Regions from separate parts of the Desulfovibrio subterraneus genome, predicted to be linked through region 3. Evidence: predicted binding sites of a transcription regulator. Region 3 holds the regulator's gene; each other region holds the start of a gene.
The links. Region 3 encodes sigma-54, which starts transcription at its own class of promoters, with help from an activator protein. Its sites were predicted from a motif close to CTGGCACGGNNNNTGCTT; they were not measured.

Region 1 (10,885 bases), on a different contig from region 3:
CAGGAACCGCAACCGAGGCAGTCCTGAGTGTACACCTGCATGCGGTACTTCATACCCTTCAGTTCCTTGCCCTTGGCTTCAACGAACTGCAGGGAAGCGGGTGCGCCCTCGAGTTCATCGTCGGTAGCGAGGAAGGGACGGATGGTAGCGTGGGGGCAGACGTAGGAGCAGCGGTTACACTGAATGCAGTTTTCAGCGATCCACTGGGGTACGTTGATGGCTACGCCGCGCTTTTCAAAGGCAGCGGTGCCCACGGGGAACAGGCCGTCGGGTTCGAAGGAGGAAGCGGGCAGCTTGTCACCCTGCTGACCCAGAATGGGACGAACAACGTTCTTGATGAAATCAGGAGCGTCATCATCCTTGGTGCAGCAGCATGCGGCTTCAGCCCAGGTGGCGGGGTACTTGACTTCGACGAGTGCGTCGACAGCCTTGTCCACAGCCTGGATGTTCATGTTGACGATCTTCTCGCCCTTCTTGCCGTAAGCCTTGTGGATGGACTTCTTCAGCAGTTCGATAGCCTTTTCGAAGGGCATGACGTTGGCGAGCTTGAAGAACGCGGTCTGCATGACCATGTTGATGCGGCCGCCAAGGCCCACTTCGCCGGCAATCTTAACGGCGTCGATGTTGTAGAACTTCAGACCCTTCTTGGCGATGGTACGCTTCATGGAAGCAGGAAGTTCCTTTTCCATGTCTTCGAGGGTCCAGTGGGAGTTCAGCACGAAGGTGCCGCCGTCCTTGATACCTTCCAGAACTTCGTACTGGTGAACGTAAGCGGACTTGTGGCAGGCCACGTAGTCGGCGTTGTTAACCAGGTAGGTGGACTGGATGGGGGAGTTACCGAAACGCAGGTGGGATACGGTGAAGCCGCCGGACTTCTTGGAGTCGTAAGCGAAGTAACCCTGTGCGTACATGTCGGTGTTGTCACCGATGATCTTGATGGCTTCCTTGTTGGCGCCAACGGTGCCGTCTGCGCCAAGGCCGAAGAACTTGCACTGCACGGTGCCTGCGGGCACGGTGTCGAGCACGCCGCCCACTTCAAGGGAAGAACCGGAAACGTCGTCGGTGATGCCGACGGTGAAGTGGTTCTTGGGACCGGCAACCTTCATGTTGTTGTACACGGCCAGAACGTCGGCGGGGGTGAATTCCTTGGAACCAAGACCGTAGCGGCCGCCGATGATGGTGGGCATTTCGCCGCGTTCCATGAAGGCAGTGCAGATGTCGAGGTACAGGGGATCGCCCAGAGAGCCGGGTTCCTTGGTACGGTCGAGCACGGTGATGGTGGTGGCGGATGCGGGCAGAACCTTCAGCAGATGCTCTGCGGAGAAGGGACGATACAGACGAACCTTGATGAGGCCGACCTTTTCGCCCTTGGCGAGCAGGTAGTTGACCACTTCTTCAATGGTTTCGTTTGCGGAACCCATACAGATGATGACGCGCTCGGCTTCTTCGTGACCGACGTATTCGAACAGACGGTACTTACGGCCGGTCAGGTCGCCAACCTTCTTCATTGCAGCTTCAACGTGAGCGGGAACTGCAGCGTAGTAGGGGTTGCAGGCTTCGCGTGCCTGGAAATAGATGTCGGGGTTCTGCGCGGTGCCGCGGATGTGGGGATGTTCGGGGTTCATGGAGTTCTGACGGAACGCCTCAACCTTTTCCCAGTTCACCAGCTTGGCGATATCTTCGTAGTCGATGACTTCGATCTTCTGCAGTTCGTGCGAAGTACGGAAGCCGTCGAAGAAGTGGCAGAAGGGAACGCTGGACTCAATGGCGGCCAGGTGGGCTACCAGAGCCATGTCCATTGCTTCCTGAACGGAGTTGGATGCCAGGAAGGCAAAACCGGTCTGGCGGCAGGCCATGACGTCCTGATGGTCACCGAAGATGGACAGTGCATGGGAAGCCAGAGCACGGGCGGAAACGTGGAAAACGCCGGGAAGAAGTTCACCGGCGATCTTGTACATGTTGGGAATCATGAGCAGCAGACCCTGCGACGCAGTGAAGGTCGAGGTCAGGGCGCCTGCGGCGAGAGAGCCGTGAACGGCACCGGCTGCACCGGCTTCAGACTGCAGCTGGCGAACTGCTACGGTCTGACCCATGAGGTTTTTCTTTCCCTGCGCTGCCCATTCATCGGCAGATTCGCCCATGTTGGAGGAAGGGGTGATGGGGTAGATGGCGGCGGTGTCGCTCAGTGCGTATGCGATATACGCGGCGGCGGTGTTGCCGTCCATGGTCTTCATCGTCTTGGCCATTAGAATAACTCCTTTTTCTGACCTTGAAGCATGGTGTCATGCTGTCCCGGTTGCCATTTCCAGGCAGTGATCTTCTATGATCATCAGCATCGGGTGCGAGTTTTTTCCCCGTCTCGCTCCCTGCGGTTGGTTGGCTGTGAAACCGGTTGTTGCCTTAACAAGAACTATGCCATAGTGCGCGATATTAGAAAGTTGTATTATTCCCCCGCGTTACCTCCTTTATCAGCGTGCGGCCTGTGGTGGGGCACACGCGATTGTCTGAAAAAAAAGACAGTCGTCCTGATGTAAAGGCACACCCGTTACAACTTAGCCATACAGGGTCTGGGTCTCGCGGGTGCTCAGCTCCTGGGTAATCCCGGAGTCTGAAAAAACAGACTAACTATGGGTGAATGGGATTTCATACAGCAAAATGAGCGCACAAACAATAGGGAAAGAAGCCTCCGATCCAGCACCGGAAGACTTTTGTAAATGCTACACCATAGCTTCGTAAAATTATAGGGTGATATTATTCTTTTTCAGCAAGGCGTAGAAGTGTGAGCGGGAAAGGCCGGAAAGGCGGATAATCTCCTGCACGTTGCCGTCTGTCTGCGCAATAATGGCCTCAATATATTTGCGTTCCATCAAATTCTTGAAGTCCTTCAACTCAGGTATTGGTCCATCCAATAGTGAATCGCCGCAGGTGGCAGTGTCTTTTTTTCCAGACAGAGAATAGGAGGCGCTGCCATCTGCCGGTGCCGGGCTCCGGCCGGGGGCGGGCACGGCCTGCGGTGTAATGCCGTACACCGGCGATTCCACCTTTGCGGCATGGGAGCTCCCTCCGCGGGTGAGGTTGGCCTTGGCTATTTTGATGCGCAGGTCCTGCGGCAGGTGCATGGCGTAGAGCATGGATTCCATGCCGGAAGCCACAAAGGCCCGTTCCAGCACGTTGAATAGTTCACGCACGTTGCCCGGCCATTCGTAATTGGAGAGCATGGTGAAGAAGTCGGACGAGAATCCCTTGTTGGGCACGCCGTACTGCTCGCACAGTCTGTTTATGTAGAACATGGCGAGGGGCTTTACGTCTTCGCAGCGCAGCCGCAGCGGGGGCAGCTCGATATGCATGGTCTTCAGGCGGAAGAGCAGGTCCTTGCGGAATTCGCCGCGCTCCACCATCTCATCGAGATTCTTGTTGGTGGCCGATATGAGGCGAAAGTCGCTCTTTATCTCCTGTGTGCCGCCCACTGGGCGGAACACGCGCTCCTGCAGAAAACGCAGGAAAGATTTCTGAATGGAAAGCGGCATCTCGCCCACTTCATCAAGAAAGAGGGTGCCCTTGTCGGCAACCTTGACCAGACCGTCCTGATCCTGCTGCGCGCCTGTGAACGCACCTTTCTTGTGGCCGAAAAGGGTGGATTCCACAAGGGTTTCAGTCAGCGCGGCGCAATCAACCACCACAAACCGGTTGTTTCGGCGCAGGCTGTTGGCGTGCACTGTGCGCGCGGTGAGTTCCTTGCCGGTACCTGTTTCGCCGGTGATAAGCACGTTGGCATCCGTCATGGCCGCCTGTGCCACAAGATTGAAGCAGGTGCGCATGGCATCGCTGGAGCCGATGACGTTCTCAAGGTTCAGCGCAACAGGGGCAGAGCCCTTGCTCTGTTTTTCTTCGCGGTATTGCAGCGCGCGCTTGAGCGTGAGGGTGGTCTGCTTTATGGGCGTGGGCTTGACCAGAAAATCCCATACACCGCCCTGAATGGCGAGCTCTGCGCCATCGGGGTCACCCTCGCCGGTGAGTATGATCACTTCGGGTGCGTCGGGCGTGCTGCGTATCTGCGGCAGGGCGGTAAGGCCGTTGCCGTCCGGAAGGCGTATGTCGAGAAACACCACGTCGAAAGAATCTTCCTGCAGGGCTTTCAGGCCGTCGGTAATGGTATGCTCGGCCCGGTACTGGTAGTTCAGGCGGGCAAGCAGGCTCTGGATAGTCTCGCAGATGTGTCTGTCGTCATCTATGACAAGGATCTTGGGCATGGTTCTCGGGCTGTTGGCTGTGTTCGGTGTGCGGGAAATACTCTTCAAACTTTTAGTGATACTGTCTTTTCATCATCATCGTAAAAGACACTTTTGTCCAGAACTGCGGTGCGCAGGAAGAGGGTGCTATACCGATCGCTGGACAAGGATGCGGTGTATGGCGTCTGCCAGCATGATCTTGTTGTAGGGCTTGCTGATAATGGTGCGGATGGATGGAATGGCCCCCGCCCCCTGCGACGCGACATCGCGTCCGGACACAAGGATGATGGGCAGGCCCGGTGCAATGATGGTAGCTTCTTCGGCAAGCTCCAGACCGTTTATGTCCGGCATGTCAAAATCGGTTATGAGCAGGTCAAATGCCTGCGGTGCTTCCCGCAGCAGGGCCAGAGCGTTTCTGGGGTGCTCGGCGGCATGCACGGAATAGCCCAGACTTTCCAGTACTCGCGGTATGGTGTGCAGCTGATCTTCATCGTCTTCCACAAACAGAATGTGTCCGGCACCGGCAACGGGTTCGCCAAGCGGGCCATCGTCCGGTGCGGCAATCTGTTCCATGCAGGGCAGATATATCTCGAACGCGGTGCGCTGGTTCGGCTTGCTGTTGACCAGAATGCCGCCCCTGTGCGCCTTGACTATGCCGTGCACCACGGCAAGGCCGAGTCCTGTGCCTTCTGTCTTGCCCTTGGTGGTGAAGAACGGATCAAAAATCTTGTCCAGAATTTCGGGTGGAATGCCCGGCCCGTTGTCTGCCACCGTAATCATGAAATAGTTGCCGGTTGCAACGTTGAGCAGCTTGGCTATCTCGTCTTCCAGCCGCACAAGGTCCAGACTGAGTTCAAGGAACCCGCCCAGATCACGCAGCGACTGGAACGCATTTGTGCACAGGTTCATCACCACCTGATGAATCTGGGTGGGGTCGGCATGCGCCACGGCGGGGAATTCCGGCAGGCGTTCGCGTATCTCGATGTTGCGGGGCATGGACGCCTTGATGAGGCCGGAGGCTTCGGACAGCACTTCATTCAGATTGGTGCTCATGAAGCCTTCCAGCGAGGGGCGGCTGAAGGTGAGAATCTGCTTCACCAACTGGCTGCCGCGCTGTGCGGCCCTGAGTGCGCGGGTCATGTCGCTCCACGTCAGGGAATCCTCGTCCACGTCCGAGAGCGCAAGCTCAACGGAGTTGATGATGGACGTGAGAATGTTGTTGAAGTCGTGGGAAATGCCCCCGGCCAGCGTGCCGATGGCTTCCATCTTCTGCGACTGCAGCAACTGGCGTTCAAGGTTGATGCGCTGGGTGATGTCTTCCGCCGCCGTGAGCAGCCCCACCACCTCGCCGTCGTCACCGTGCAGGGGCACGCGGTTGGTCTCAAGCCACACCTCGCCGCCCAGCGTGTCCGTGATGGAAAGGCGCGTCTGGTACTGGGCGCTGTTGTCCGCCACCACCTTGGCTTCGGCATCGAACAGGGCTTCCGCCTCTGACGGGTTGGGGAAGATGTCCATGTTGGTCTTGCCGATGAGCGCATTGGTGGCGGTAACACCGAAGAAGTTCATGAACGACTTGTTCGCGCCGAGGTAGCGCAGGGTTTTGTCTTTCCATGAAACCAGCTGGGGAATGTTGTCCAGCACGAGCTGGAGCATGCGCTCGGATTCGCGGCGGGCCTTTTCTGCCCGTTTGCGCTTGGTCACGTTTTCGGCAAAGCCTTCGAGCAGATCCACGTTGCCGAGCCGGTCGCGGATGATTCTGATGGAGATGTTGGCAATGAGGGATGAGCCGTCGCGGGTGGTTATGGCCTTTTCAAAGGTGCGGATTTCTTCGCCCGTGGCGCTGTCGCCCGTGAGCTTCAGCTCACTGATGAAATGGCGGGGAATCTCCGGCATGTTTTCCAGCAGATCCTGCTGGGAATCGTATCCGGCCATCTTGGCGAGGGCGGGGTTAATGTCCACAAGGTCGCCGTCCGGCTTGATACGGAAAATGCCCAGCGGAGAGTTTTCAAATATGGAGCGGTATTTTTCTTCTGCCGCGCGCAGGCTGTCTTCTGCCTTTTTACGGTCAGTGAAGTCGAATATGATGCCCACGAGTCCCGCAATTTCCTTGCGGGCGTTTATGTTGGTGGCCTTGTGCAGAATGATGTTGTGGGGCAGGCCGCCGAGCGGACCGCTCGCGGGGGTAATGGTCTGTTCGTAAATCTCTACGCCGGGTTCGCGCAGCAGCACGCTGTCCACCGAGTCATGCAGCTGCGAGAGGCCCAGTCCCTGCAACTGCCATTCGTTGCGGTTGAGAATCTCTGCGCGTGAAACATTGAAAAAGCGTTCGAATGCCACGTTGCATTCCTGATACCGCCCATACTTGTCTTTGGAATAGATGGGTATGGGAATGGTATCCATGAGCAGCCGCAGGAAGGAAAGCTGGTCCTTGATGCGCAGTTCGACCGAGCGCTTTTCCAGCACGTTCATGACCAGTAGCACCAGCGTTACCGTCAGGATGACAAGGCTGACGATGATGGTCCAGAAAACCTGCTTGTTCAGTTCATAAAACCGGCTGGGGGCGTTGATAACGATGGAGCCCTTGGGCAACTGGCGTTCGCTCACGTGCATGCGTTTGAGTTCGTTGTAGTCGAACTCCCACGGCTCGTCGCTCTGTGTGACCACGGGAATGTCTCTGGGGCTGGTGCCGTTGAGCACCTTGAGAGCCAGACGGGCGGCGGCCGCACCGTGGGCCTCGCCGGAGAGCAGTTTGCCGCCCACTATGCCGTAGCCGAGCAGGAAGGACCAGTTGGAATAGAGCGGGGCGTTGGTGTTGGCGCGAACCTTTTGCAGCAGTTCACGGGCCGAGAAGAATTGCCCGTCTATGTCGCGGTACATGGGAATGAAGTAGAAGAAGGTATCCTGCCCGGCCTGTCTGACGCGGCTGAGCATCTGGTCCAGGGTGTATTCGTCCCAGTATTCGACCGTGAGCTGGTCCTTGAAGAAAGGCAGCGCCTGCTGAATCTGCGTGCGTATGGCCTTGCCGGTGACGGACTTGTCACCGATGACCACCATGTGGTGCATGCCGGGATGCAGGCTCATGGCCGTGTCCAGATTGGCGAGCACGTCAAAAGATTCCACAACGCCGGTGATGTTGCGCCCTTCGATACTTGCGGCATTGAAGTCGTTTACCCCGCAGAAAATGAGCGGCACGCCGGGGAACAGCTCTTCGCCGTACTGGAGTATGAAGTCGTAGGCGATGTTGTCGGAAACAATGATGGCGTCGAAGTGCTTGTCGCGGAACTTGTCGCGGTAGAGGCTTACCAGCGTCTGTACCGTGTCTTCATAATGGAACTTTTTCGAGTCCATGTATTCGACCTGCAGCACAATGGCATAGTCGCTCTGCTCCAGCGATTCCTTGACGCCGGTGAAGATGTTGTCCGACCAGGAATAGCCGTTGTGATATGAATTCAGAAACAGAATGTTCTTGCGCACCTTCTGGGCGGCAGAAGCATGCACAGGGAACAGGGCCACGGCGAACAGCATCAACATGACCGCAGCAAGGAAAGCGGAAAGGGTACGGGAACGGAATAGGGTCACAGGGGCCTCTGTGCTGCGGGGTTGATGTCATGCCGGCCCATGCAGGGCGCAGGAAAGGTGTGTTTCATGAAACAGGGGGTTATGGGGCAGGCTATTCCGGCGATTTGTCTGCCGGGTCGTTTGCCGGATCGTTTGTCGGATAGCTTGCCGGATTGTCTGTCGGATCGTTTGCCGATTCATTTGCCCGTTCATTTGGTAATTCGTCCGGCTGGTCGCTCGGCTGCCGGGCTGGCTGCCCGTCACTGTGCTGGTCCGGAGTCGTGGCGTCTGCCGCGGGCCGGATATCGTCAGCGAGCAGGGATTCTGCCTCGGCGCAGGCCTCTTCCCACCCGCAGCCATGCAGCGTGCCGCAGAGGTCCTCGCCGGCATAGCGTGCTGCGGCGCATATCTGCGTGCGGATTTCATGGGCGTGCGTCTTTATCCATTCCAGCCCGTGGCGCTTGTACCGTTCTGCAATACCGTAGAGTATGGCGTTGTACAAATGCAGTTTGGTCGCGGGAATTTTGTCTGCGCCAATAAGCGTGATGACCTCCCACGGAAGGTCAAGCTTTTCAAGTGTGTTCATTGTCTCGATCGTATCCGGTTGCATGCTGAATGTGAGGTGGGTGATGATTCCTTGCACCTTGGACGGCATCACCTATGCGCCCATTAATGAAGCAGCATAGCCAAGTCGTCAAGCTGCTTGGTTCGCGGTGGTAGCGTGCCTGCGGGGCAAAGGGCCGGAGGGCATCTTCAAAAGTGTATGTATATTGCCATGGAAGATGATTCCTGTAACTATGTGGAAATGAAAAAGACCATCGTGACTGAAAAGAACAGAGAAGAGTTTCGCTACATGCTTTCAGTGCTCGGCAACGAGGCCGAGGTGTGGAAGAGCCTGCAGGGGCAGTTTGCCGTGCTGCATCAGCGTACACAGGCTGTTTTCGGCATCGGTGCGCTGGCCATTTCCGTTACGGGGTTTTCGGGCCATCGCATCGTGGCAGCGGGACCGTGGAGCGGCTATCCGCTCATCATCGGGCTGGTGTTCGTGCTTCTGAGTCTGGCTGTGGCTCTGAACGGCGTGGTGCGGCTGCACTGGATATCCGAGCTGCGCGGCGATACCACCGCAGAAGGATTGGCGCTGGTTATTGCCATGCGCAACCGCAAGACACGGTTCTTTCTTCTTTCCCTTAAGATAGTGCTTTTCGGCCTTGTCTGGTATGTCATTGCTGTGGGTGTGTATCTGCTGAAGGCGTCACTCGGGCAGATTCCTATTCTATAAGGGAGGAACATGCAGGATTCCGGCAAGCCTATTTCCCGCAAGGGAGTACAGACAGCCCGTCCGGATGCTGCGGTTTCTGCCGTACCCGCCGGTTCGGAGGGCTCAGCCCTTCCTGAAGGCGGGCAGGATCCGCTGGTGCATGCGGCCAAGGTGTGTGCCGCGCGCTTCAAGTTTGCGGATAACCGGCACCCGGTGAATGCGGCCCTCTTTGACATGGCATTGCGCTGGTGCCTCAAGGATACGGTAGCCTGCACCCTGTCTTCCGACGTTGCTCCTGCGGGCGTGACTGGCGCAACCGGTGTGACTGGTGCGCCCGGTATGACTGGCGCGGGCGCGGATCGTACCTCTCTGGACCCGCTGGATGTGCTGCAGGGCGACATGAAGCTGCCCTCGCTGCCGCAGATCGTGCTTGAACTGCAGCTGATCATCAATAATCCGGAAAGTTCCGCCTGCGACGTGGCCGCCGTGGTGAGCCGCGATGCAGGGCTCTCCGCCTTTCTGCTCCGTCTTGTAAACAGCGCCTTCTACAGCTTTCCTTCGCAGATAGACACCATTTCCCGCGCCGTGACCGTGGTGGGCATGAAGCAGCTCAGCAACATGGCACTCGGTGTTGCTGCCATGGATGCCTTCAAGGAAGCCGGAACAGGGCGGTTTGACATGAAGTCCTTCTGGAAGCATTCCATTGCCGTGGGGAGTATCGCCCAGCGGCTTGCGGAAAGGGCAAAGCTGCCGGAACCGGAACGCTACTTCGTGTGCGGTCTGCTGCACGATATCGGGCGGGCGGCGCTTTGCACATCCCGGCCGGGCAAGGCCTCCCTCATCATGCGGGTGGCGCTGGAAAAGCGCATACCCCTGTATGCGGCGGAAGCCGAGGTGGTCGGGTTCGATCATGCCCGTCTGGGCGGCATCCTGCTGCGCAAGTGGAATTTCCCCTTTTCGGTTACTATGGGGGTGCTGCATCATCATCTCCCCGAAAAGTCCGAAAAGTTCCTTGAGCCGCATGTGGTGCATGTGGCGGATATCATGGCCAAGGCCATCGGGCTGGCTTCGACCGAAGAGGCTCTGGTTCCCCCGCTCAGTGAAGAGGCATGGAGCCGCATGGGGCTTTCCGTTGCCGATCTTCAGGCAGTGGAGAATGAGCTCGACGCGTTGCTTGCCGACATGTTCAGCGTGCTGCTCCACTAGCGCGGGGCAGGCTGCCGCTGTTTCCTCTCTTATTCCCTTACTCCCTTGTCCTTTCTCTACCCGCATCGGTTGCTCTGGCCGCGTGGTGTCAATTTTCCGTACGCTGCGCGCATGGTGACATGCATCGAGCTTGCATCGGGCTTGCCTCCGGCTGCAGACCGCATGAACCGGTCCATGAACCGATTTGTGAACCGATCTGTGAACTGATCTGTGAACTGGGCGTCCTTATTTTCCGCCTTACCATGTTACCTGTACGCCGTACGAGGACGGGGGGGACCTCTGTGTTTCCCGTGAAACAACGCTGTGTTTCCGGCTGGTTGTCGAGTATGTAACCGCATAGGGGGAATTTTCGGTCATTCTGGCAAGGGGTTTGCACAGTCTGAAGCATACTGACAACAACATGGCGCTGCGGCGTCTGTGATAAGGAGGATGCCATGCTGTTTTTACTTGGTGGGAACGATAAGAAGGCCCGCAAGGCGGATGCCCCTCGTACGGAAAACATGGAAGTGGTGAAGGAACTGTTCATGACGGGACGTTTTCCCGTGGTCACCACCGAAGTTCTTGAAGGCAGAGCGCTGGGCAAGGTGCTCGGTCTGGTTGTCTGCCGCGGGTATGATTCTGACGAAGCCTTCTT
Region 2 (10,885 bases), 760 kb from region 3:
AACAAGGGAGAAATCGTCATGCTCATGGGCCCCTCGGGAAGCGGAAAAACCACTCTGCTCTCCATCATGGGTGGCATCCTGAGCCCCAGTTCAGGAGAAATATCCATTGCAGGACAGTCCATGACCGGAGTTTCCTCCACTAAGAAAGGCCAGTTGCGCTTGCAGCATATTGGTTTCATCTTTCAGGAGTACAACCTGTTCCCGAGCCTTTCCGCCTTGCAGAATGTGCAGGTCGCACTCGCACTGCGAGGTGAGAGCGGCAAAAGGGCACGAGATGAAGCAGCCACACATTTACAAAGTGTAGGGCTCGGAGACAAACTGGACAACCATCCGTCCAAGCTCAGCGGCGGACAAAAGCAGCGTCTGGCTATTGCCAGGGCGCTTGCGGGCAACCCAACTCTCATGCTGGCTGATGAACCTACGGCCGCACTGGATTCCGAAAATGGAACCATCATTATGAATTTGCTGAAAAAACTTGCCCGAGAACACAATCGTGCGGTTGTCATTGTAACGCATGACAATCGCATCATAGATTTTGCTGACAGGATATTACGCATCGAAGACGGACACCTCATCGGCCCCAGCGACAGCACCATGAATCCGTTAGCCCGCCCCTCGCAGGGAGCGCGTAGTCCGTCCGGAGGAGATAAAGCATGAAAGTCTTACTCATCATTTTTATATCCTTTTTGGCAGCGGGGGCCGGATATGTATATCTGGATAAACATATGGCTGCCCAATCCGAAGTGGTTTTACCGGTTACTCCTGCGGCGCAACATATTGCTGAGGCCGGAAATAAGTTCATTGTCGCCTCCGGCATTGTTGAACCGGTTTCCGAAGAGCTGGAACTCTCATTTGAACAGAGCGGCCTGATTGAAGAAGTGCTTGTAGCGGAGGGCGCAGCCGTTCAATCGGGACAGTTGCTGGCCAGCCTCCGTCAGGACTCTTACATCGCCAAAGTTGAGATAGCCCGGGCTGAAGTCAATATTGCCGAAGCCGAATATCGCAAGCTGGCTTCAGGAGGGCGTCCACAGGAAAGAGATGAAGCCTGGGCTGCGGCCAGGCAAGCGAAAATGGTCATGGAACAAAATCTGCGAGAAGCCAAAAGCAGAGATGCTCTGCTCAAGAAGAATCATATCGCCGCTGAAGAGACAGACAGAGCCTGGAAGGAATATTATGTAGCCAAAGAAGCACATAAGGAAGCGCTACTACGATTTGAACTTGCAGACCGTCCATTCCGGTCTGAAGACATTAATAAAGCGGCATTCTCGGTCAATGCCAGCCAGGCAAGGCTCCATGAAGCCGAAGCGGAACTGGCCAAAACCAGATTAACCGCTCCAATTTCCGGAACAGTTCTACGCCTCATCCGCAAAGGCGGTGAGGCAGTTTCCGTTCTTTTCGACAGTCCGGTATTGGCACTGGGAGACATAAGCGTCCTGAACATCAGGACAGAGGTCGATGAAAAGGATATCGGGCATCTGAGCCTTGGCCAACCGGCCTATGCCACAGCCACTGCTTTCGGAGAGCAGCGCTTTCCCGGCCGTATCACCCGCATCAGCCAGATTATGGGCAGAAAAAAAATCAGTTCCGGAGATCCTGCCGAAACTATGGATAGAAAGGTTCTGGAAGTCATCATTACGCTTGACGCCCCCGGACCGCTGGTAAGCGGTCTCCGCACAGACGTATTCATCTCTACCAAGAAATAATCAGTACCGGAGAGCTCGAACCCAATGCAATTTCCAGCCTATCTTCCGCGTGTTGCCCCCTTTGCCATATACATGCTCTTTGTGGCCATAAACGAGATTCTGGTCCTGCTTCCCGGCACGTCATCGTTGTTGTCTCCGGAAAACCAGACTCTCCTTTATCCTGTAAAGATATGCTTCACCGCTGTTTCCATGATATTTTTCTACAGATATTACAGTGAAATACAGTGGAAAGATCTTTGGCGACTGAGCTCATCGGTCCTGAGCATTTTCATCGGCATAATGGTTTTCGGGGCCTGGATTTATCTGACACAGCCATGGGCAGTTATGAACATGCCCCAGGGCACCTTCACACCTCAGGCTGCAGCTGATGGACTCCCCAGAATGGCTCTTATAGCTGTGCGCCTTACCGGAGCTGCACTGGTTGTGCCTATCATTGAAGAACTATTCTGGCGCTCCTTTCTCATCCGGTATCTGCAAAAAACAGATTTTACCTCTCTGCCCGTGGGTAGCATATCGCCACTGGCTTTCTTCGGGACTGCGATTATTTTTGCGCTGGAACACCAATCCGTTGCAGCAGGTTTTCTTGCCGGTCTCGCATACAACTTCATTTACTGGCGCACAGGCAGCATTGCCCAGTGCATACTCTCTCACGCCGTGACCAACCTGCTGTTGGGGCTCTATGTCATCTGGTATGAACGCTGGTGGTTCTGGTAACATAACAACCTTATATTCATACTAAAAACCACAAGAAACGCCAAAGCGACCTGCTTGATAAACCATTGAGCGGGCCGCTTTTGTTATTAAGATCTTGCTCAAGTTCACCCCCGTGTAAGTTCTATCGATAACTGTCGGACAACCTGTCACATATGTAAGCAAGCAAACCATCTCACACGTAGATAAAGACGACATAAAAATAATAAAATAGGCACACTATGCACATGGCACACCTCATGCATTAAACGAATACAATCGTGTCAGAATTTACTAGGGGGCGTTTTTCCCCTCCAGAAAATCTTAAGGAAGGTTGAAAAATGAAAAAGCTTATCGCTACACTTGCAGTTGCGTTAATGGTCATCGCTGGGAGCGTGTCAGCCCATGCGTCAATTTTCTTTGACCCAACCGGAACCGGTTCTATGGACGGCGCGTTTGAAATCTCTGGATTAGACTGGAATGTTGGCGCGGGCGTTGCGGTAGACTCGGTCATTCCCGCTGACGGATCAACCTGGACCCACAATTCATATGTATACATGCAGTCGTTGCTGTCCGTTTTCAATCTTGCTGGCGGAGGAGTACAGGCTGTAAACGGGTATGAAGTTACCGCTATTGCAGGCTTCGAGGAAGTTGGGACCTACACTGCTAATGAAGTTAACTTTGCCCTGAAGAACCCCGACAACAGCTATTTCCAGGCATTCTGGGATGCGGATTCAGACGCTAATGTAAACACCGGGTACAATGACGGGACCAAGATTCTGGATGGGATATTCACTGATGTACAGAAGTCCGACTTTGAATTAACCGGAAATCTGGTTGATTTTGACAGCAGCGGAGCAGACACCATGCCCGGTTACGGTGCCATGGAAGGTAGCGGCAACACTATTGCAACCATTACGCTCAACTATCTTAACCCCTTCTTCTTCCTGCTTGATCAGGCCACCCAGGATGCTCTTGATGCTGGCAGCCTGTACTTCACCCTCACTTTCAAGGCCGGTCAGTCTCTTCCCTTTGAAGAAGCCCTGCCCCCCACCGAGTCCATTGACACAAAGGATGGTAACGTTATTGAAATCGACTACGAAGGACTGGCGGGTTTTGGTGATTACGACCATATAGTCGGAGCACCCAATGGAGACGGATCTCCTGGCGACTTCGTCTTCCAGATTGATGGATCCAGCAAGTTTGGCACCGTACCGGAACCCGCAACCATCCTGCTGAGCGGTCTTGGCCTGCTGGTACTCGGCTTCTTCTGCCGCAAGAACCAGGTAGCCTAACTCCTCTTCTGGTGACAAATAATGAAGGCGCAGACCGCATGGTCTGCGCCTCTTTTTCATTCTCCAGCCAGCCACGCCCCTGCACAAGGGGAGCACCAAATGCCCCTTGCGACATAATGAGCTGACAACATAAACTATACTTGCAAAATGAAAACTATCCCGACACAACCATACAACCACTTTCCCCAAACAGCATAAACCCCAGGAGGCAGCCATGCGCATTCTCTGCATCCCCTACTCTCACACCTATTCACATTTGAGCAGGGTTCTTGAGGTAGGCAAGGAACTCAGGCAACGGGGACACCTTGTAGAGTTTGCAGGAGAGAGCCCAAAGATGCGCATTCTGGAACAGGAAGGGTTCGCAATCCACCCACTGTTCGAGCCAGATCCGAAGCAACTTTTTGATAATATCCGCGACGGTAAATTACGCTTCGTTGATGATACAACGCTGGACAGAATGATTGATGAAGACGTGGAACTCTTCAAATCTGTCCGCCCGGATGTAGTGCTCACGGACGGACGCTTCTCTGCAAGAATATCAACCCACATAGCCCGCATCGCCCATGCCGCCATAGTCAATGTCTCATCCACGGCATATAGGGCTAATCCCTATATGCCGTTGTTTCCATCAATCCAGGCCAGCTGCGGCCACAACTCGCCACTATGCGCCATGGAATCCAAAGGCTGGAGCAGATGGTTGGATGCCCTGAACCTCTGGCTGGAGATGACCATCTTCAATACGGCCGTGCCTGTCTTTTCGAAACGCTCAAAGCAATATGGCCTGCCTAGGACCGCCACCGCTACAAACTGTCTTGCAGGCGGCAACTTGACGCTTCTGGCTGATACACCCGAGTATTTCCCGACGCGGCGGCTTCCGCCCGACTATCACTATGTGGGCCCTATTGTATGGAACGGCAACTCCCCCGCACCCGACTGGTGGCAAGAGATGAAAGCGCAAAAGGACGCTCGCCCCCTCATCTTTGTCAGCATGGGGTCCACAGCCATTCCTGCTCTTTTTGAGACAGTGTTCAGCATGCTGGACACCCATGGCATGCGCGGAGTAATTGCAACTGGCGGTCAGACGGATGGCCTTCCGCAAGATCATCCGGATATAAAAGTCACCCCGTTCATTGACGGCAATCACGTGCTTGAAACAAGCGCTACGGTCATCTGCCATGGCGGAAACGGCACCATCTATCAAGCGCTGGGGAAAGGCGTCCCTGTTATCGGCATTCCCACCATTCCCGACCAACAGTTCAACATGCGCCGTGTCGAATCTCTGGGAGTCGGGCTGACAATCACTCCAAAGCAATTTGAGAAGTCCACCGCAACATTGCATACTGCCGTTCAGACGATACTTTCTACCCCTCGCTTTGCTGACAACGCCCATTCCATGCAGCACATCATTGCAGGATACAATGCCCCCCTGCTTTGCGCAGAACGCATTGAACAGCTGGCTGCATCTTTTAAGAACGGACAATAAATAAGCCCCGCTTAAGCGGGGCTTATTTATTGTAATAGCAGCAAAGAAGGATTATTTCTTGAGCGAAATACCGTGTTTATTCAGCAACTCATATAATCTTGCGCGCGACATACCAGATATTTTGCAAAGCATGACAACTTCAAAACCAAATCGTTCAATGAGTCTGTTCAGATAATCCTGCTCCATCTGATCAACCACCTGCCGCCGCACATCCTTTATTGTTGGAAATTCATCCCCTTGAAAGACTACCGTAAGCGGCACATCCACTTCCTCCACCCTGGTGCAGGAACCATCTCCTCCAGCCATGGAGTGCTTCATGAGAAAAGCCCGCACTTCCCTCGGCAGGTGGTGCACATACAGCGTACCTACATCAAAGGAATTACTCACCGCTGTATGCATAATGTTAATCACGTCACGCACGTTGCCCGGAAAATCGTAGGCTTCCATCGCTGCAATGAAATCCTTTGATATCTTCTTTTTGGGCATCTTGAGCTGATCGCAAATATAATCCGCAAAGTACCTGACCAGAGAGGCTATATCCTCCCTGCGCTCCCTTAGAGGTGGCACCTCAAGTACATTGGTACGCAGACGGTAATAAAGGTCTCTGCGAAACTCGCCCTTCTCCACCATTTCCGTAAGATTCTTGTTGGTGGCTGCCACCACACGAAAATCACTTTGCACTTCCTTAAGTGATTTCAAAGGCCTGAATGAACGTTCCTGCAGTACGCGCAGCAACGATTTCTGAATAGAAAGATCCAGGTCTCCTATCTCATCCAGAAAAATTGTTCCGCCATCCGCTTGCTTGAACAGGCCATCGCTTGCCTCTTTAGCATCGGTAAAAGCTCCTTTGGCGTGGCCAAGCAGAATACTCTCGGCAAGGGTCGTAGGCAGATTGGTACAGTCCACAACAATAAAGGCGTTATCACGCCGGTCACTGTTCTTGTGGATAGCCTTGGCCAGCAGTTCCTTACCTGTCCCCGTTTCTCCTATAAGAAGCACATTACCGATAGAACGGGAAACGATGGCAAGCCGCTGAAGCACTTGTTCAAACCGGGGACTATTTCCAAGAATATCTCCACGCTCAAATTCGGCTTTAAGCTCATATTCACGGCGCGCAGCCCGGTGTGTTAAACAACGAGTAACAGTCTCTTCCAGCTTCGCAAACGTAATAGGCTTTACGAGATAATCCCAAGCACCGGCGCGTATAGCGGATTCAGCATTATCACTATTGCCGTTAGCGGTGATGACTACAACATCCGGAGTTCCCGGAGAAAGCGACAACTCCCCTATATGTTCAAGGGAATTACCTTCCGGTAAATTGACATCCATGAAGATAATATCGCTCGGGTTCTCCCAGAGTCTCTGCATACCTTCACTAATGGAATTGGAGGTTTCGCAAGGATAGCCCATCCGCTTGATCATGGATGAAAAAGCTACGCAAAAATCCTTACGATCATCTATGATGTGAATTTTTTCCATCTTAGTCCACGACTTGCTTGATTTGCCTTTGGCATATCCATTCAGGACATACCCCCCGCTAGTGCAAAAAAGACTGTCGCGACCAGATTCGCTCATGAAGTTAGGAGCGTCTGGCGCCCCTCTGGCAGTCCGGCCATCTCCCCCAGAGATCCGTTGACTTTCCGTCCCAACCTCACAATTGGTTTGGCCTTTCAGAGAACACAGGATTGTCAGATCCTATGACAATATCAAACCAATATGCCAGAGAACAATTGGGTTGTGAATTAAAAACTATATAAATCCGGCATAAGAGCATTACCAGCTGTTAAATAGAACATTGAGTTTCGAACCATCCCCATAGCTTTACTGCAATAATCTGGAAAAAGAAGACTTACACTTGATTTGTCCATATTTCTCAGAAAAAGTAAGCGCATGCAAACCTTACAGTTTTATAGCTGCCTCCTGAAAACTACCTGTCTTTGAGGTGCAACCGATTCATTGATTTGACAAGCCAGCCTGTTCAAACATAAACACAAGAACAATACATGCAACAATTTTGAATAATTACACATTAATACACAAGCTAAAAACAGTCATGGCACAGTTCTTTCATATATTTATCAAACACATTATTCCTTGTTCTTTCACAACGGAGTTCGTGTGAAAACCATAAACTATACATACAAAATCAGTAACGAAATAGGCAGACGCCTGGAATGCGCTGCCGAGGAAATGGGGATTGCCTCGCAGGAACTGCTGGATGGCATTGTCGACCAATTCCTCTATTACCGTGAACTGTCCAAAACGCATGGATCAGATCAAAGAGCTTTCAACCGCATGCATCTTTCGCTCCCGGCCATGATTTATATGAAGGATACAAACGGCACCCATGGAAAATATCAGGCTGCGACTATCAGAGATATTTCTCATATAGGATTAGGCCTATCCTGCAAGGATACCGCTTTTGGCGGAACTCTCAGAAATAGCAACTCAGACACACTGGACTTTGAGGTATTTTTCTCCATTGGCGAAGACAGATTACCGCTCCGGTTCAACTGCAAAGCCAAACGTATCGACGCCCTTGGCGACGAACTGCACGTCGGGGCCATATTTGAAATGACAGATCTGGACAGCAAAGAGAGGCTTCGCTCCCTGCTCGAAAAAGGCGGACCGGTAGAAGCAATGCTGCTTAACACACCTGAACAGAACGACCAGCCTTAGCCAGCTCTCAGGGCTACTCACACTGATCCACCACACAGTATTGCTCATGCTATCATCCTCATCATCCGGACTCCACGTTGCGCACACCATTCTTGCCATGCGGCTTGGCGGTGCAGAAAAACTTGTCCATGACCTCGCGGTTGAACACGCGCGACGCGGCGCACGCGCATCCATAGTCTGCTTTGATGGCGAGAATTATGACACCTCCACACTGGATGCACACGCCATAAGCATCCACCACATCCCGCGGCGCCCCATATTTTTCGACTGGAAGGTGCTACATGGCCTTTGTCGCTTTGTGAAAGAGAACGCAGTACAGTTACTCCACGCCCATGACCTCTCCAGCATGGCTTACGCCTCTGCAGCAGGAACCCTGTGCCGCATCCCGGTCATCATGACCGAACACAGTAGACATTACCTGGATGTACGAGCCCGAAGGCGCTGGGAAAAACGTTTTTTTGCTTACGGATTGGACGCCCTTGTTGAGGTGTCTCCGCAACTGATGGAAGCCTCTGCCGTAAAAGACGGCGTTTCACGCAGTAAAATACAAACCATCCTGAACGGAGTGGACATAGCCACCCTGCAACAGGCTGACGGAAGCGGCTTCAGAAAAGAGATTGCGGCTTCAGAAAACCATTTTCTCATCGGCTCGGTGGGCAGACTTGAGCACATCAAAGGACCAGACATTCTGCTGGATGCCTTTGCCGCAATGGCGGTTAGTGCGCACGAAGCGAGGCTTGTATATACGGGCTCTGGCAGCATGGAACCTCACTTACGCGAAAGAGCCGCAGCATTGGGTTTAAGTAATCGGGTTATACTCGCCGGTGCCCGAAGCGATATTCCAGAAATACTTGCCGCACTGGACTGTTTTGTCATGCCCTCCCGCTCCGAGGGGCTGCCCTTTGCCCTACTGGAAGCCATGGCAGCAGGAAAACCCGTCATTTCGACCAGTGTGGGTCATATTCCGGACATATTGAAGCATGGTCAGAATGGCTGCCTGGTGCAACCAGAATCCCCCGATGAACTTTCGAAAACACTACTCTCTGTTATCAAGGACAACACCCTGCGGAACACTATTGCGAAACAGGCCCCTGAAATCGTTCAACGCCAATATGCCCAGTCTGTCATGTTCAATGAGTACGAAGCGCTATACGACTCTTTGTGCAGGTAACCTGCCCTATCAAAACAAAAAAGGCCGCTGTCCTCTGGGACAGCGGCCTTTCGCTGTGAAAATCATTGGTGCGCTTACTGCACTGAATCCACTATATCCAGCAGGGTACGCGTTATCTCTTCCATGAGTGCCTGATCACCGCGCGATTCCACGTTCAGCCTGAGCACCGGTTCAGTATTCGAGCTGCGCAGGTTGAAGCGCCAATCTGCAAACTCAAGGCTTATGCCGTCGGTTTCGTCCACACGCAGGGCCTGCGCTTCAAACGCATCACGCACCGCCCGTATGCAGGCTGCGGCATCGCGCACCCTGCGGTTGATCTCGCCGCTGGCAGGATACGCTCGCATGGCCTGCGCCACGTGCTCGGAAAGGGATTTGCCCGTAGTGCAGACAAGCTGGGCCACCATGAGCCACGGAATCATGCCGGAATCACAGTAGGCAAAGTCGCGGAAGTAATGATGGGCGCTCATTTCGCCGCCGTACACCGCGTCTTCGAGACGCATGCGTTCCTTGATGAAAGCATGACCGGTCTTGGACTGCACGGCAATACCGCCGGAACGTTCCACCACATCCACCGTGTTCCACGTCAGACGCGGATCGTGGATGATCTTGGCTCCCTGTTCCTTCGCGAGAAATGCCTGCGCAAGCAGGCCGACCAGATAGTAGCCTTCGATAAAGTTGCCCTGCTCGTCAAAAAAGAAGCAACGATCGAAATCGCCGTCCCACGCGAGCCCCATATCCGCACCGTGCTCGCGGACCGCAGCCGCCGTGACAGCGCGGTTCTCCGGCAGCAGAGGGTTGGGAACACCATTGGGGAAGTTGCCGTCCGGCTCGAAGTGCACCTTGATGAAGGTGAAGGGCAGGTGCTTTTCCAGCAGGGAGATGATCTTGCCCGCGCCGCCGTTGCCGGGATCGACCACTATCTTGAGCGGTCTGAGCGTTTCCGGCGCAATGTAGCCCAGCAGATGCTCCACATAACGACCGGAATTGTCGTGATAGGACACCGTGCCCGTTGTGGCAGCCGGAGCAAATTCGTTACGGGCCGCCATGCGTCCAATCTCGTCAAGACCGGTGTCGCCGCTGATGGGGCGCGCCCCTTCGCGGACAAACTTCATCCCATTATAATCCTTGGGATTGTGACTTGCGGTCACCATGATGCCGCCATCGACGTTCATATCAAACGCCGCGTGGTACACCTCTTCGGTTCCGCACTGGCCGATATGATAGACATCCGCCCCGCCCTCGGTCAGGCCCCTGATAAGGGCATCCGCCATGGAAGGGCTGGAAAGCCTGATATCGTGCCCCACCGCAACTCTGGCGGGCTGCAGAAAGGCGGCATACGCCCTGCCTATGCGGTAGGCGATGTCCTCGTTCAGTTCGTCGGGCACACGGCCACGCACGTCATACGCCTTGAAGCACGAAAGGCTGTCGGCCATTACTTCTCTCCCCCGCTCCCTGTATCGGCGCTGCGGCCGTACACATCGTCCAGACGCACTATGTCGTCCTCACCGAGATAGCTCCCGGTCTGCACTTCAATAAGTTCCAGATTCACCTTACCCGGATTTTCCAGCCGGTGCACGGTACCCAGCGAAATATACGTGGACTGGTCCTCGCCAAGCAGCACCTGCTCTTCCCCTCTGGTAACAATGGCGGTGCCCTTGACCACTACCCAGTGCTCTGCGCGGTGAAAATGCTTCTGCAAAGAAAGAATCTGGCCGGGATACACCGTGATGCGCTTCACCTGATACCGTTCGCCAAGGTCAATGCCCTCGTAGTTGCCCCACGGGCGGAACACGCGGCAGTGGCTGATAACCTCTTCCCTGTTGTCGCGGCTCAGGGTGGCCACGATGTTCTTCACATCCTGCAC
Region 3 (10,885 bases):
TTTTTTGATAGGTGCGGTACTTATCGGCGTTGCCGGGGCGGTTGTCATAAATTTTGCGACCGACAAGGCGGTGAACGAAATCCGTCAGGTTGTGCAAAAGGAACAGCACGGCCCGGAAAACGTGGTGGACCTGACGCTGAAAGGCATAGAGCTTCAGCAGGGTGAGCACGGCGAAGAGCTGTGGCGCCTCAAAGCCAAGGGAGCATGGTACGATCAGAAGGAAGGCGTGGTCCAGGTTTCCGACCCCGTGATTACCTATATTCTGAAGCCGGACAAACAGGAACTGGTGGTGCGTTCCGCACGCGGAGTGGTCAATCAGCAGGCCAGAGTTGCCCGGTTGTGGGAAAATGTTGAAATTGAACGCGATGGCGGCTACATACGTACCAACCTGATTATCTACAACGGCACCAGTCACACTCTTAACATGCCCGGAGTTGCCCATTTTGACGGTCCGGATCTGTTTGGCAACGCAACCAACGTGACCTGGTATCTTAACGAAAACCTCGTTCGGGCGGAAAAGGACGTTTCAGTCGAAATGCTGGTCCGTCAACGCCTGGATGATTTAGCGGAAGGAGAAATCAAGGATGCTTCGCATTAGCCGCTGGCTTATGGCCTTTTGCCTCGTAATGCTTTTCGCCGGAGTGGTGCATACCGCGCAGGAAGGCGAAATGGTTCCCATCAAGGTTACCTCCGACAAGCTATCTTATGATGCAACAGGGCAGAAAGTTACTTTTGAGGGGAATGTGCATGTGACACACCCCGATGCCCAGCTCTGGTCCAAGAAAATTGTCATTCTGCTTACGGCAGACGACGCCAAGGCAAAAACAAAGAGTGAAGATGATTCCGCCATGGACCCCGGCCAGATCGACAAGATCATCGCCGAGGGCGATGTGCGCGTGAAAATGACCGACGGCAAGACCGGCAACTGCCAGAAAGCCACATATAATCTTGGCACCGGCATTCTGGTCATGGAAGGTTCTCCGGTTCTCACGGACGGCCCCAACAGCATTCAGGGTGATATCATCAATTTCTACGTGAAGGAAAACAAGAGCGAAGTGATCGGCTCTTCCGCTCTTCCCGTAGAGGCTCTTTTCTCCGCTCCCAAGCGCACCAAGAAGTAGGCAGCATGTCGTTTCTTGAAGCAGAGACACTGCATAAGGTGTATGGAAAACGAGAGGTAGTGCGCGGCATTTCCCTGAGTATGAAGCAGGGGGAAGTGGTGGGACTTCTCGGGCCCAACGGTGCCGGCAAGACCACAACCTTCTACATGCTGATCGGCATGGTGAAGCCCACAAGCGGCATCGTGAAGTATGACGGCAGCGAGATCACCGACTGGCCGCTCCACGAGCGCGCCCGCGTGGGATTGAGCTACCTTCCCCAGGAAAGCTCGGTGTTCCGCAAGCTGACCGTGCGCCAGAATCTCGAACTCATTCTTGAGCACACGGACATGTCCAAGGCTCAGCAGAACAAGCGTGCCGACACCTTGCTCGAAGAATTTCGCATCACGCATATTGCCGATTCCATGGCCATGCACCTTTCCGGTGGTGAACGCCGCCGTCTCGAAATTGCCCGCGCCCTCATCCGCAAGCCCCGCTTTATCCTGCTTGATGAGCCCTTTGCCGGCATCGATCCGCTGGCAGTGGATGATATTCAGGCCATTATCCGCGGCCTGAGCGACAGGGGTATCGGCGTACTCATTTCTGACCACAACGTCAGGGAAACACTCAATATCTGCGACAGGGCGTACCTTGTCTTCGAAGGGCAGATCATCCTCAACGGAACACCGGCTCAGATTGTTAACGATCCCAAAGCGCGACGCGTCTATCTGGGAGAAGGTTTCTCTTTGTAAGGTTGATGCTTTTCTCTGGCAACTCTCTAAAAAATATCGAGAAGAGATTCTTCTATGCCGCAAAAGCCCGATTTTCGGGCTTTTCTTTGTTGCATGGTTCTTGCTTGTATGGCAAAAAGGACTCGTATATAGAAATTTTGGAATGCTTCTTGATAGGGGTGGCTTTTCATAACGCAAACCGATCTTACCTGCCGCAGGTTCCTGCGCGGGGTAACTTCTCCGGATAGCATCACGTATGGCACTTGAACTCCGTCAGCAACTAAAGCTCTCTCAGCAATTGGTCATGACTCCCCAATTGCAGCAGGCAATCAAACTGCTGCAATTGTCCCGTCTTGAACTCATGGAGACTGTTCAGCAGGAACTGCTCGAGAATCCGTTTCTTGAAGAATCCCCTGAATCGCTGGTTCCGGCAGATGCTACGGAAAAGGCTGAACTTCGATCCGAGGCTCAGGAAGGATATGACAAGGAACTGGCCTCCAATGCCGACTGGGAAGACTATCTCGGCGATTTTTCAAGCACCACCAAACAAGTTGCCTCCCGCGAAACCGAAATCCCTGAAGAAGGTTCTTCCTTCGAAGCCCGCTTATCTTCACGCCCTTCACTTGACGGCCACCTCTTCTGGCAATTGACCCTTTCCCGGGTGACCGAACGCCAGCAGGGCATCGGCGAAATCATTATCGGCAACATAGGTTCCAACGGTTATCTGCATGCTTCAGTGCAGGAAATGGCTGAAATGGCCGGTGCCGAGGTGGAAGAGGTGGAAGAGATGCTGCACAGGGTTCAGCGTTTCGACCCTGTCGGTGTGGCCGCCCGTTCTCCTCAGGAATGTCTGCTCGTTCAGATAGAGGTGCTTGGCTACGATCGTGACCCCGTGCTTGTCGAATTGGTACGTGATCATCTGGAAGATCTGGAGAAACGCCGCTATAAGCCCCTGTGCCGCAAGTTCCGGATCAATATGGATGACCTCAGGGAATATCTTGAGCTTATCCAGACGCTGGACCCCATGCCGGGTGCCAGTTTCGGCACCAGTGAACCGCATTATGTGGCTCCGGACGTGTTCGTGCACAAGTATGACGGCGAATTTGTCATCATTTTAAACGACGACGGGTTGCCCAGTCTTCAGCTGAGTGATATTATTGATACCCTTCCTCAGGTTTCCGGACCTGACAAGGACTACTTCCAGGAGAAAATGCGTTCTGCGTCCTGGCTCATAAAGAGCCTGCATCAGAGGCAGCGCACACTCTACAAGGTTATGGAGAGTATCGTAAAATATCAGCGCGGATTTTTTGAAGAGGGTGTCACGGCTTTAAAGCCTCTGATTCTCAAGGACATTGCAGACGATATCGGTATGCACGAGTCCACGGTGAGCCGAATTACCACCAGCAAGTACGTGGCAACCCCTCATGGTATTTTTGAACTCAAGTTCTTCTTTAACAGTGCCATCGGCATGGATGATGGCAGTTCTGTGGGCTCGGAGAGCGTCAAAGCGCTCATCAAGCAGCTGATCAGCGAGGAAAATTCCAAGCGTCCCCTGAGTGATGAGCGAATCGGTGAAATTCTCAAAGAAAAATTACAATTGAATATTGCCCGCAGAACCGTTGCGAAGTATCGTACAGCTATGGACATCCCCTCATCGTCCAAGCGGAAGTCCGCTTTTTAACGGAGGGGGGCTTCCTGCAACGCCATGGGCGGTCAGGATGCAAACCACAGACGCCAGAGGCATGACTGCACATGCAGTCTCCTGAACACTCCAAGGAGGCATATATGAACATCGCATTCACATTCAAGAACTTCGAGCCTTCCGACCATCTCAAGAAGTATGCCCGCCGTCGTTTTGAAAAGCTTGGCAAGTTCCTGACTGCACACGGCAAGTCCGAAATGCAGGTTGGAATGAGCGTGGATAACTACCGTCACAAGATTGATGTGACGCTGGTTGCGGACGGTCTGAATCTGTCTGCCAATGAAAAGTCCGAGGACATGTACGCCACTGTTGACCTTGTGTTCGACAAGCTTGCTTCGCAGGTGAAGAAGCATTCCGAAAAGAACAAGGACCATCGCAGAGGTGCGGAACTGGCTCTGCGCGAAGACGTGTTCAGCTATGCGGACACTGCTGCCGGCCGCGAGCGCACCATCGTCGGGACCGACCACTTCACGCCCAAGCCGATGGGAATTGACGAGGCTGCACTGCAGCTTGACTCGCTTAATTTCGAGTTCCTTGTGTTTCTGAACGCGGAAACCGAGCGCGTCAATGTCATCTACCGCCGCGAAAACGGAGACTTCGGTCTCATCGATCCTACCATCTAGGACGCTGAAAAATGAAACTGGGTGATTACCTGGATAAAGAAATGATTCTGCCCGAGCTTACCGCCAGCACCAAGGAAGAGGTGCTGGCGGAGCTCGTTGAGCGTGTTGTTGAGGTTTATCCTTCTCTGGATAGGGAACGAGTTCTGTCTGTTTTGAAAGAACGTGAAAGCCTCGGCACCACGGGCATCGGAGACGGAATTGCCATTCCTCATGGCAAGCTGGACTCTCTCGACCGCATTATCCTTGTTGCGGGCCGCAGCATAAAGGGCGTAGACTTCGAGGCTCTGGACTTCAAGCTCTGTAACATCTTTTTTCTGGTCCTTGCTCCCGAACAGGTTGCAGGTGTACATCTGCGCATTCTGGCGCAGATATCCCGTCTGTTAAAGGACAAGGAATTCAGAAGCGCCATCCTTACCGCTTCCGGTACCGAAGAACTCTGGCAGTTGCTTGGCAACGCCTGATAGAGCCTGTCAAACATGGACTCTCCTGTAGCTCCCTCATTTCCCATTCTTGTGGTCACCGGTTTATCCGGCGGTGGCAAGAGTACCGTGCTCAGAGTGTTCGAGGATCTTCGATATTACACCATCGACGGTCTTCCCGTTACGCTTGCGCTGCAGATGGTTTCCATTCTTGATGAGCGGAGCCTCGCCAAGTATCGCGGGCTGGTGCTCGGCATGGACCTGCGTCACATTGAGTTCGACAGTGGTTTTGATGCCATTCTGCAGGCCATGCGCGAAAAGGGGCTTGCCCCGGCGATCATTTTCATGGAAGCGCGGCCCGATGTCATCGTGCGGCGCTACAAGGAAACCCGCCGCCCCCATCCGCTCGAAAGCGGAGGCCTTGGGCTTGAACAGGCTATGGAGACGGAGCGCAGGTTGTTGGAGCCTGTGCGTGCAATGGCAGACCTTGTCATAGACACGTCCGACTATTCCATTCATGACATCCGGCGCATCATCCAGCAGAAATGGACCATTCTGGAAGGCAACAGGCGCAGCATGCGCGTGCATCTGCTGACCTTCGGCTTCAAGTACGGCACACCTGCCGAAGCGGACATGGTGTTTGACCTGCGCTTTCTTCCCAACCCGTATCACGAGCCTGAACTGCGCCCGCTGTCGGGTAAGGACCCGGCCATTTCGCAGTACGTGCTCGGGGCAGGCGTCGGGAAAGAGTATCTGGAAAGGCTGACCGAATTTCTGCACTTCACACTCACCCAGATGGAGGGTGAAGGGCGTTATCGCGCCACGGTCGCCATAGGATGCACGGGCGGCAGGCACAGATCGGTCGCCGCAGCCGAGGCGCTATTTGAGGCTTTGAAAAACTTTGATTTTGCTGTATCTATTGAACACCGGCATATGGAGCTGGTTTAGCTTCAAAAGATTGCACTCTTCGCAGATTTATATTTCCGCCGGTGGAGAATAGTACCCTAATGACTGAACCCATTACAGACGTTGCTCCTGTTGGCGTGGTGATAGTAACCCACGCCGATTACGGTTCCGCCTTGCTGCGTGCAGCGGAAGTCATACTTGGTTCGCAGGACGACTGCGGCACTGTCAGCGTGGACGGGACTTCAGAAGTTGCCGAAACGGTTGCCAGACTCAAAGAAACGGTCGCCCGTGTGGATAAGGGCAGGGGAGTTCTCATTCTCACCGACATGTTCGGCGGAACGCCGACCAACCTGAGCCTTTCCCTTCTCAGTGCCGGAAACGTAGAAGTGGTCACGGGCGTGAATCTGCCCATGCTGCTCAAGGTTTTCGGTTGTCGAAAAATGGATCTGCACACTCTTGCGGACGAAGCCAAAGCCTCGGGCGACAAAGGTATTGTCGTTGCGGGCGCGGTTCTTCGCCGGAAAGTCAAAAACGGGTAACTCGGCATGCAGTGGGTTCGCATAGACAACAGGCTCATACACGGGCAAGTCATCGAAACCTGGTTGCCCTACACCCGCGCAAAACGCCTGCTCGTCGTCAACGACGAAATGGCAGCGGACGATCTGCAGCAGCAGATTGCTTCTCTGGCCGTACCGGGGCGTATTCATGCTGATTTCATTCATGTGAATGCTCTGGCAGAGTATGCACGCAAGCATGCAGGCGACATGCAGGATACTCTTGTTCTGGTTGCCAACTGCAGTGATGCGCGCCGTATTCTGGATAACGGCTTTTCCTTTACCGTGCTGAACATCGGAAACCTGCACTATTCCCCGGGAAAGAAGCAGCTGTGTGCGCATGTTGCCGTTACCGAAGAAGATGAGGTGTGTCTTCGTTATTTCAGCAAACGCAGCGTTGAACTTGATTTCCGCTGTGTCCCCAATGATCCGGTCCAGATAAAGGGGTGGTAGGATGGATAATCTGTTCAATACCGTAATCTGGATGGCTCCTCTCGCTTTTTTTTTGCCTTCTCTTCAGTACTGCGCTTTGCGCTGAATCTGGGCTTTTTTGAGCGTCCTCTTGCAGCTGGCTTCATCTGGGGCATAGTCACAGGAGAGTGGACGCTGGCCATTCACGTGTCCATATTCTTTGAGCTTATCTGGCTCGATCTCTTTCCTGCCGGTACCTACATCCCTCCCAATGCCGTGGCCCCCATGCTGCTGACACTCGGTGTTTCCAGCTATTTCAACATTCAGGATGCAACCATGCTGGCCTTACCCATTCTGGTCAGCATGCCCGCTGCGCTGTTAGCTTCCCGTATTGAGTACTGGCAGCGCAAGTTGCAGAATGCCGGGTATAACCGCATTATCCATTGGGGCAGAAAGGATGCTGAAGACAGCGTGCCGGGCAGGGTGCTCATGCAGTCTCTGGCACAGAGCTTTATCATGCATATTCTTTTCTTCTGCGTTTGCCAGCTTGTGCTTATTCTCACGATCAGGGGATTGTCGTGGTATCTTGGCCACCTGCCGGCCATTAGCGGATTAGGGTGGATGCATTTGTGGTTCGCGGCCGGTATCGGCGGCGTTATGTCCCTTCGTGTGCGACGTTCCTATGTGGTTTTTCTGCTGTGTCTCGTCTGCGTCGTGCTCATCGGGAGCGCCTGATCGTCTGTTTTTTCAAAAAAAATCATGCCGACCCTCTAGACCCACTTGGCAGGCTTTCAGCTTTGTGCTATTTGGCACAAACTATTTTCGGAAGAAGGCGAGCCAATCGCATAGTCAAACCCAATTTGGAGGAGTTTTACCATGGCAATTCTCGTGATGGGTCATATGAACCCCGATACCGACTCTATCATTTCCGCCATTGCCGTTGCCGACCTGCTCAGCAAGCGCGGCATGGAAGCAAAGGCTGTTGCACAGGGCGAAGTGACCCCCGAGTCCGCTTTTGTTCTTGGCAAGTTCGGCCTGACCGCTCCTGAAGTTGTTACTTCTGTTGCCGGCCAGAAGCTGTGGCTCGTTGACACCACCGACGGTGCTCAGCTGCCCGCAGACATCAAGGAAGCTGAAGTTGTGGGCGTTACCGACCACCACAAGCTGGGCGACGTAACCACCTCCAACCCCCTCGAAATGTGGGTATGGCCCGTAGGCTGCTGCGGCACCGTTATCAAGGCCATGTACGACTTCTACGGTATCGAAGTGCCCAAGGGCATCGCAGGCGGCCTGCTCTGTGCCATCCTGTCCGACACCGTTATGTTCAAGTCCGTTACCACCACCCCCGCTGACAAGAAGGCTGTTGCCGAACTGGCAGCCATCGCCGGTGTAGCCGACACCACCACCGTGGGCATGGACATGTTCAAGGTGAAGTCCGCTGTTGACGGCGCTTCCATGGAATCCCTCGTATTCCGTGACTACAAGGACTTCGACATGAACGGCAACAAGGTCGGTATCGGCCAGCTCGAAGTGATCGATCTGTCCATGCTGGACGCCGTTAAGGAAGGCCTGTTTGCAGAAATCCAGAAGGTGAAGGCCGGTGGCCGTCACTCCGTATTCCTGCTCCTGACCGACATCATGAAGGAAGGTTCCGAAATGCTGATCGTTTCCGACGATCCTTCCGTTGTGAAGAAGGCTTTCGGCGTTGAAGTTGCCGGCAAGAGCGTATGGCTCGACGGCGTCATGAGCCGCAAGAAGCAGGTTGTTCCTAACTTCGAAAAGGCTTTCAAGGGCTAATCAAACAGCCTCTTGCATGAAATGCCAAGGCCCGGTGCAATGCACCGGGCCTTTTTTAATTCCATTTGAAGAAATGCCAGTTACGCCTGATGTCCGGCAAGGGCTGCGCAGCGCATTTCCCTGAGCCGGATGCCGGATTCCGGCCCTCTGTTTCGCAATTCGTCCGGCAGAACCACACGCAGAATGGTATCGCGGTCTTCGCGCATTCTTTCAAGCAGATCAATGCCGCTGTCTGCGAGGACGAGTCGGCAGAAGGGTTCCAGCAGGCTGTGCTTGTTGATCTCCATGAGCAGATCAACGCGTGTGCCTGCACGCAGGGAAAGATAGGTGCCGCCCTTCATGTGCTGCCGTGCGGCAACCATACCTGCACGCATGAGCCGGTTAGAGAGCTTGAGTCGCATCCCGAGCACCCGGGCCAGTTCTTCACCCCGGTGTTCATGCTTGTAATGATGCGGCAAAACGTCTTCGGGGGTCAGAGTCTTGCCAAGGTCGTGACACAGCGCCATATATACGGCAGTAGGGTCCCCTGCACATTTGTCCATAACTTGTGCAGTGTGTTCAAGAACACTTTCCCGATGATAGGGCAGGGGGCCGGCAGGAATATTGTCTGCATTCTCCAGTTCCCTGAACCATGGACCAAGGCATCCGCCACGATGCAGTTCGCGGAGGAAGCGACCGGGCTGAGGGGTGCGCATGGCTTTGATGAGCTCGCCGGCCACTCGTTCCGGTGTCATAAGGCCGAGCACACCGGAAGAAGCTATCTCCTGCATTTGCACAAGAAGTTCCGGATGCAGTGTGAAATCAGTAAAATCTGCTGCAAAACGTGCGGCTCTGAAGGCTCGTATGGGATCATTCTTCAGCGAGGTTGCATTTGTGGGCCGCAATGTTCGGTTGCGCAAATCCGCAAATGCCTGCGGATGAGCATACAATCTGCCGTTCTGGTCAAGGGCTACGGCATTGATGGTAAAATCGCGCAATTGAAGGTCTTCGTGGATGTTATTTCCCCGTAAAGGGGCATGCTCAAGGCCATTGAGTATGCATATTGAAAAATCATTTCCTGCCTTGCGTGCAGAAGGATTGCGGCATATAAAGCCTTCGACGGTGTCCGCGAAGGCATAATCGAATTCGTGCGGAGTGCGCCCGAGCAGCAGATCCCTGACAGCTCCGCCCACTAAATATTCTTCCATTCCGGTAGTATGCATTGAATCAGTTCCGTTGGCATTTTCATTTGAAGTCTGATGACGGCATCCTATCAGGTGTGGCGTAATGTTGTATATCCTTAAAGACGGTCTTTCCGGCGTGGCGTCACCTCTTTCTCCGGACGAACTGGCGGGTTCCGATCCGGCATGGGGTGATGAAATACGCAATGCACGCTGGACCGAATGCGAAAAAAACGGCATTCGGTTCTGGGTCTCCTCCTGCGCCTGTTGCAGCGGGGCAGAGGGAGCAGGTGAAGCAGCCGGATCCGTCTTCATATGTGGCACTTGCACCTCCAGTCTGGATGTGGTGCGCATTCTTGCGCGTGAAGGATTGCTGCATGAATGGGATTCTGTGCTGGCGCTTTCGCAATCTTCAGGACGAGGTCAGCTGCGCAGGCCGTGGAGCTCTCCGTCCGGAAATATTTATTCAGCAATAAGGCTTCCTTATGGTGCTCCGCATCTGGATGACATCGCTTCGCTCACAGTGGGCTATCTGCTGGCAGAAGCGCTGAACGCGCAGGGTGTGCGCGTTGCCTTGAAATGGCCGAACGATTTGTTGCTGGAAAACAGGAAGACGGGTGGAGTCCTTTTGGAGGACTTTGGCGGTGCGTTGTTTGCCGGAATAGGCATCAACGTGGTTTCAAGCCCGCCGGTGTCGGAACTGAGGGATGGCTGGGCTGTGCCTGCCACGAACCTGAGGGCGGAAGGCTGTAAGCTTTCCGTAATGACCTTGTGGCAAACGCTTGTGAATCGAGTACGTTTTTGTTATGAGACGCAGGTTGTTCGCTGCAACAGAGAAGAGTTGACAAGACGCGTGCAATTACATCTTGCCTGGGTGGGCCGTGAAATCATCATTCACGGCGGAGATGAGGAGTATCGTCCGGGCAGGCTTTTGGGTGTCAACGAAAACGGAGCGCTCCGTCTTCTCCTGTCCGGTCAAGAAATTGCTGTCCATTCCGGCAGCATTGCCCTCTCGTCGCATACAGACCTTCCCATTTGATGTTTCGGCTCGCCCTTTAACCCGGTGACTTGCTGTCTCCGGATATTGGTATACGAGGATTGAATGGCCAATAAGACGTTTCATCAAGTATTGGACGAAGTGAAGGGCAAGCCTATTCTGGTTGCCAACCGCGGTATTCCCGCACGCCGCATCTGTCGTTCCATTCGTGAGCGGTTCGATGGAATCGCCATCATGACTGCGACTGACGTCGATAAAACGTCTCCGGCCGCCTCTGCCGCGCAGGAGCTCATGCTCCTCGGCAAAGATCCCAGAGGGTATCTGGACATAGACCGGATAATCGACCTCGCCAAGAAGCGCGGTGTTGTTGCTATTCATCCTGGCTGGGGCTTTGCCTCCGAAGACGACGCCTTCCCCAAGCGCTGTGCTGAAGAAGGCATCATCTTCATAGGTTCTTCCGCCGAGGCCATGAACCTGCTCGGCAACAA

Region 1: a site for sigma-54 is predicted at 2,402-2,419, ahead of nifJ (pyruvate:ferredoxin (flavodoxin) oxidoreductase). Genes of this name have one in related genera too.
Region 2: a site for sigma-54 is predicted at 2,642-2,659, ahead of HUV30_RS07710 (PEP-CTERM sorting domain-containing protein). Genes of this name have one in related genera too.

What each region holds. Positions count from the first base shown of each region.
Region 1 covers NZ_BLVO01000016.1:813,441-824,325, forward strand. Annotated here, with positions in the region: gene nifJ (pyruvate:ferredoxin (flavodoxin) oxidoreductase) at 1-2,246, opposite strand, end outside; gene HUV30_RS17835 (sigma-54-dependent transcriptional regulator) at 2,739-4,250, opposite strand; gene HUV30_RS17840 (PAS domain S-box protein) at 4,377-7,808, opposite strand; gene HUV30_RS17845 (hypothetical protein) at 7,900-8,373, opposite strand; gene HUV30_RS17850 (hypothetical protein) at 8,563-9,066, shown strand; gene HUV30_RS17855 (HDOD domain-containing protein) at 9,076-10,251, shown strand; gene HUV30_RS17860 (YbjQ family protein) at 10,686-10,885, shown strand, end outside.
Region 2 covers NZ_BLVO01000013.1:171,141-182,025, reverse strand. Annotated here, with positions in the region: gene HUV30_RS07725 (ABC transporter ATP-binding protein) at 1-657, shown strand, start outside; gene HUV30_RS07720 (HlyD family secretion protein) at 654-1,703, shown strand; gene HUV30_RS07715 (CAAX prenyl protease-related protein) at 1,728-2,417, shown strand; gene HUV30_RS07710 (PEP-CTERM sorting domain-containing protein) at 2,735-3,688, shown strand; gene HUV30_RS07705 (glycosyltransferase) at 3,903-5,171, shown strand; gene HUV30_RS07700 (sigma-54-dependent transcriptional regulator) at 5,223-6,746, opposite strand; cyclic di-GMP riboswitch class I at 6,771-6,848, opposite strand; gene HUV30_RS07695 (PilZ domain-containing protein) at 7,290-7,850, shown strand; gene HUV30_RS07690 (glycosyltransferase family 4 protein) at 7,948-9,021, shown strand; gene HUV30_RS07685 (phosphohexomutase domain-containing protein) at 9,096-10,454, opposite strand; gene HUV30_RS07680 (mannose-1-phosphate guanylyltransferase/mannose-6-phosphate isomerase) at 10,454-10,885, opposite strand, start outside.
Region 3 covers NZ_BLVO01000013.1:927,961-938,845, forward strand. Annotated here, with positions in the region: gene lptC (LPS export ABC transporter periplasmic protein LptC) at 1-598, shown strand, start outside; gene HUV30_RS11000 (LptA/OstA family protein) at 585-1,121, shown strand; gene lptB (LPS export ABC transporter ATP-binding protein) at 1,127-1,849, shown strand; gene rpoN (RNA polymerase factor sigma-54) at 2,085-3,509, shown strand; gene hpf (ribosome hibernation-promoting factor, HPF/YfiA family) at 3,614-4,153, shown strand; gene HUV30_RS11020 (PTS sugar transporter subunit IIA) at 4,165-4,614, shown strand; gene rapZ (RNase adapter RapZ) at 4,630-5,520, shown strand; gene HUV30_RS11030 (PTS sugar transporter subunit IIA) at 5,580-6,017, shown strand; gene HUV30_RS11035 (PTS sugar transporter subunit IIB) at 6,024-6,485, shown strand; gene HUV30_RS11040 (PTS sugar transporter subunit IIC) at 6,513-7,178, shown strand; gene HUV30_RS11045 (manganese-dependent inorganic pyrophosphatase) at 7,320-8,240, shown strand; gene HUV30_RS11050 (tRNA nucleotidyltransferase/poly(A) polymerase-related protein) at 8,321-9,442, opposite strand; gene HUV30_RS11055 (biotin--[acetyl-CoA-carboxylase] ligase) at 9,744-10,439, shown strand; gene HUV30_RS11060 (pyruvate carboxylase) at 10,503-10,885, shown strand, end outside.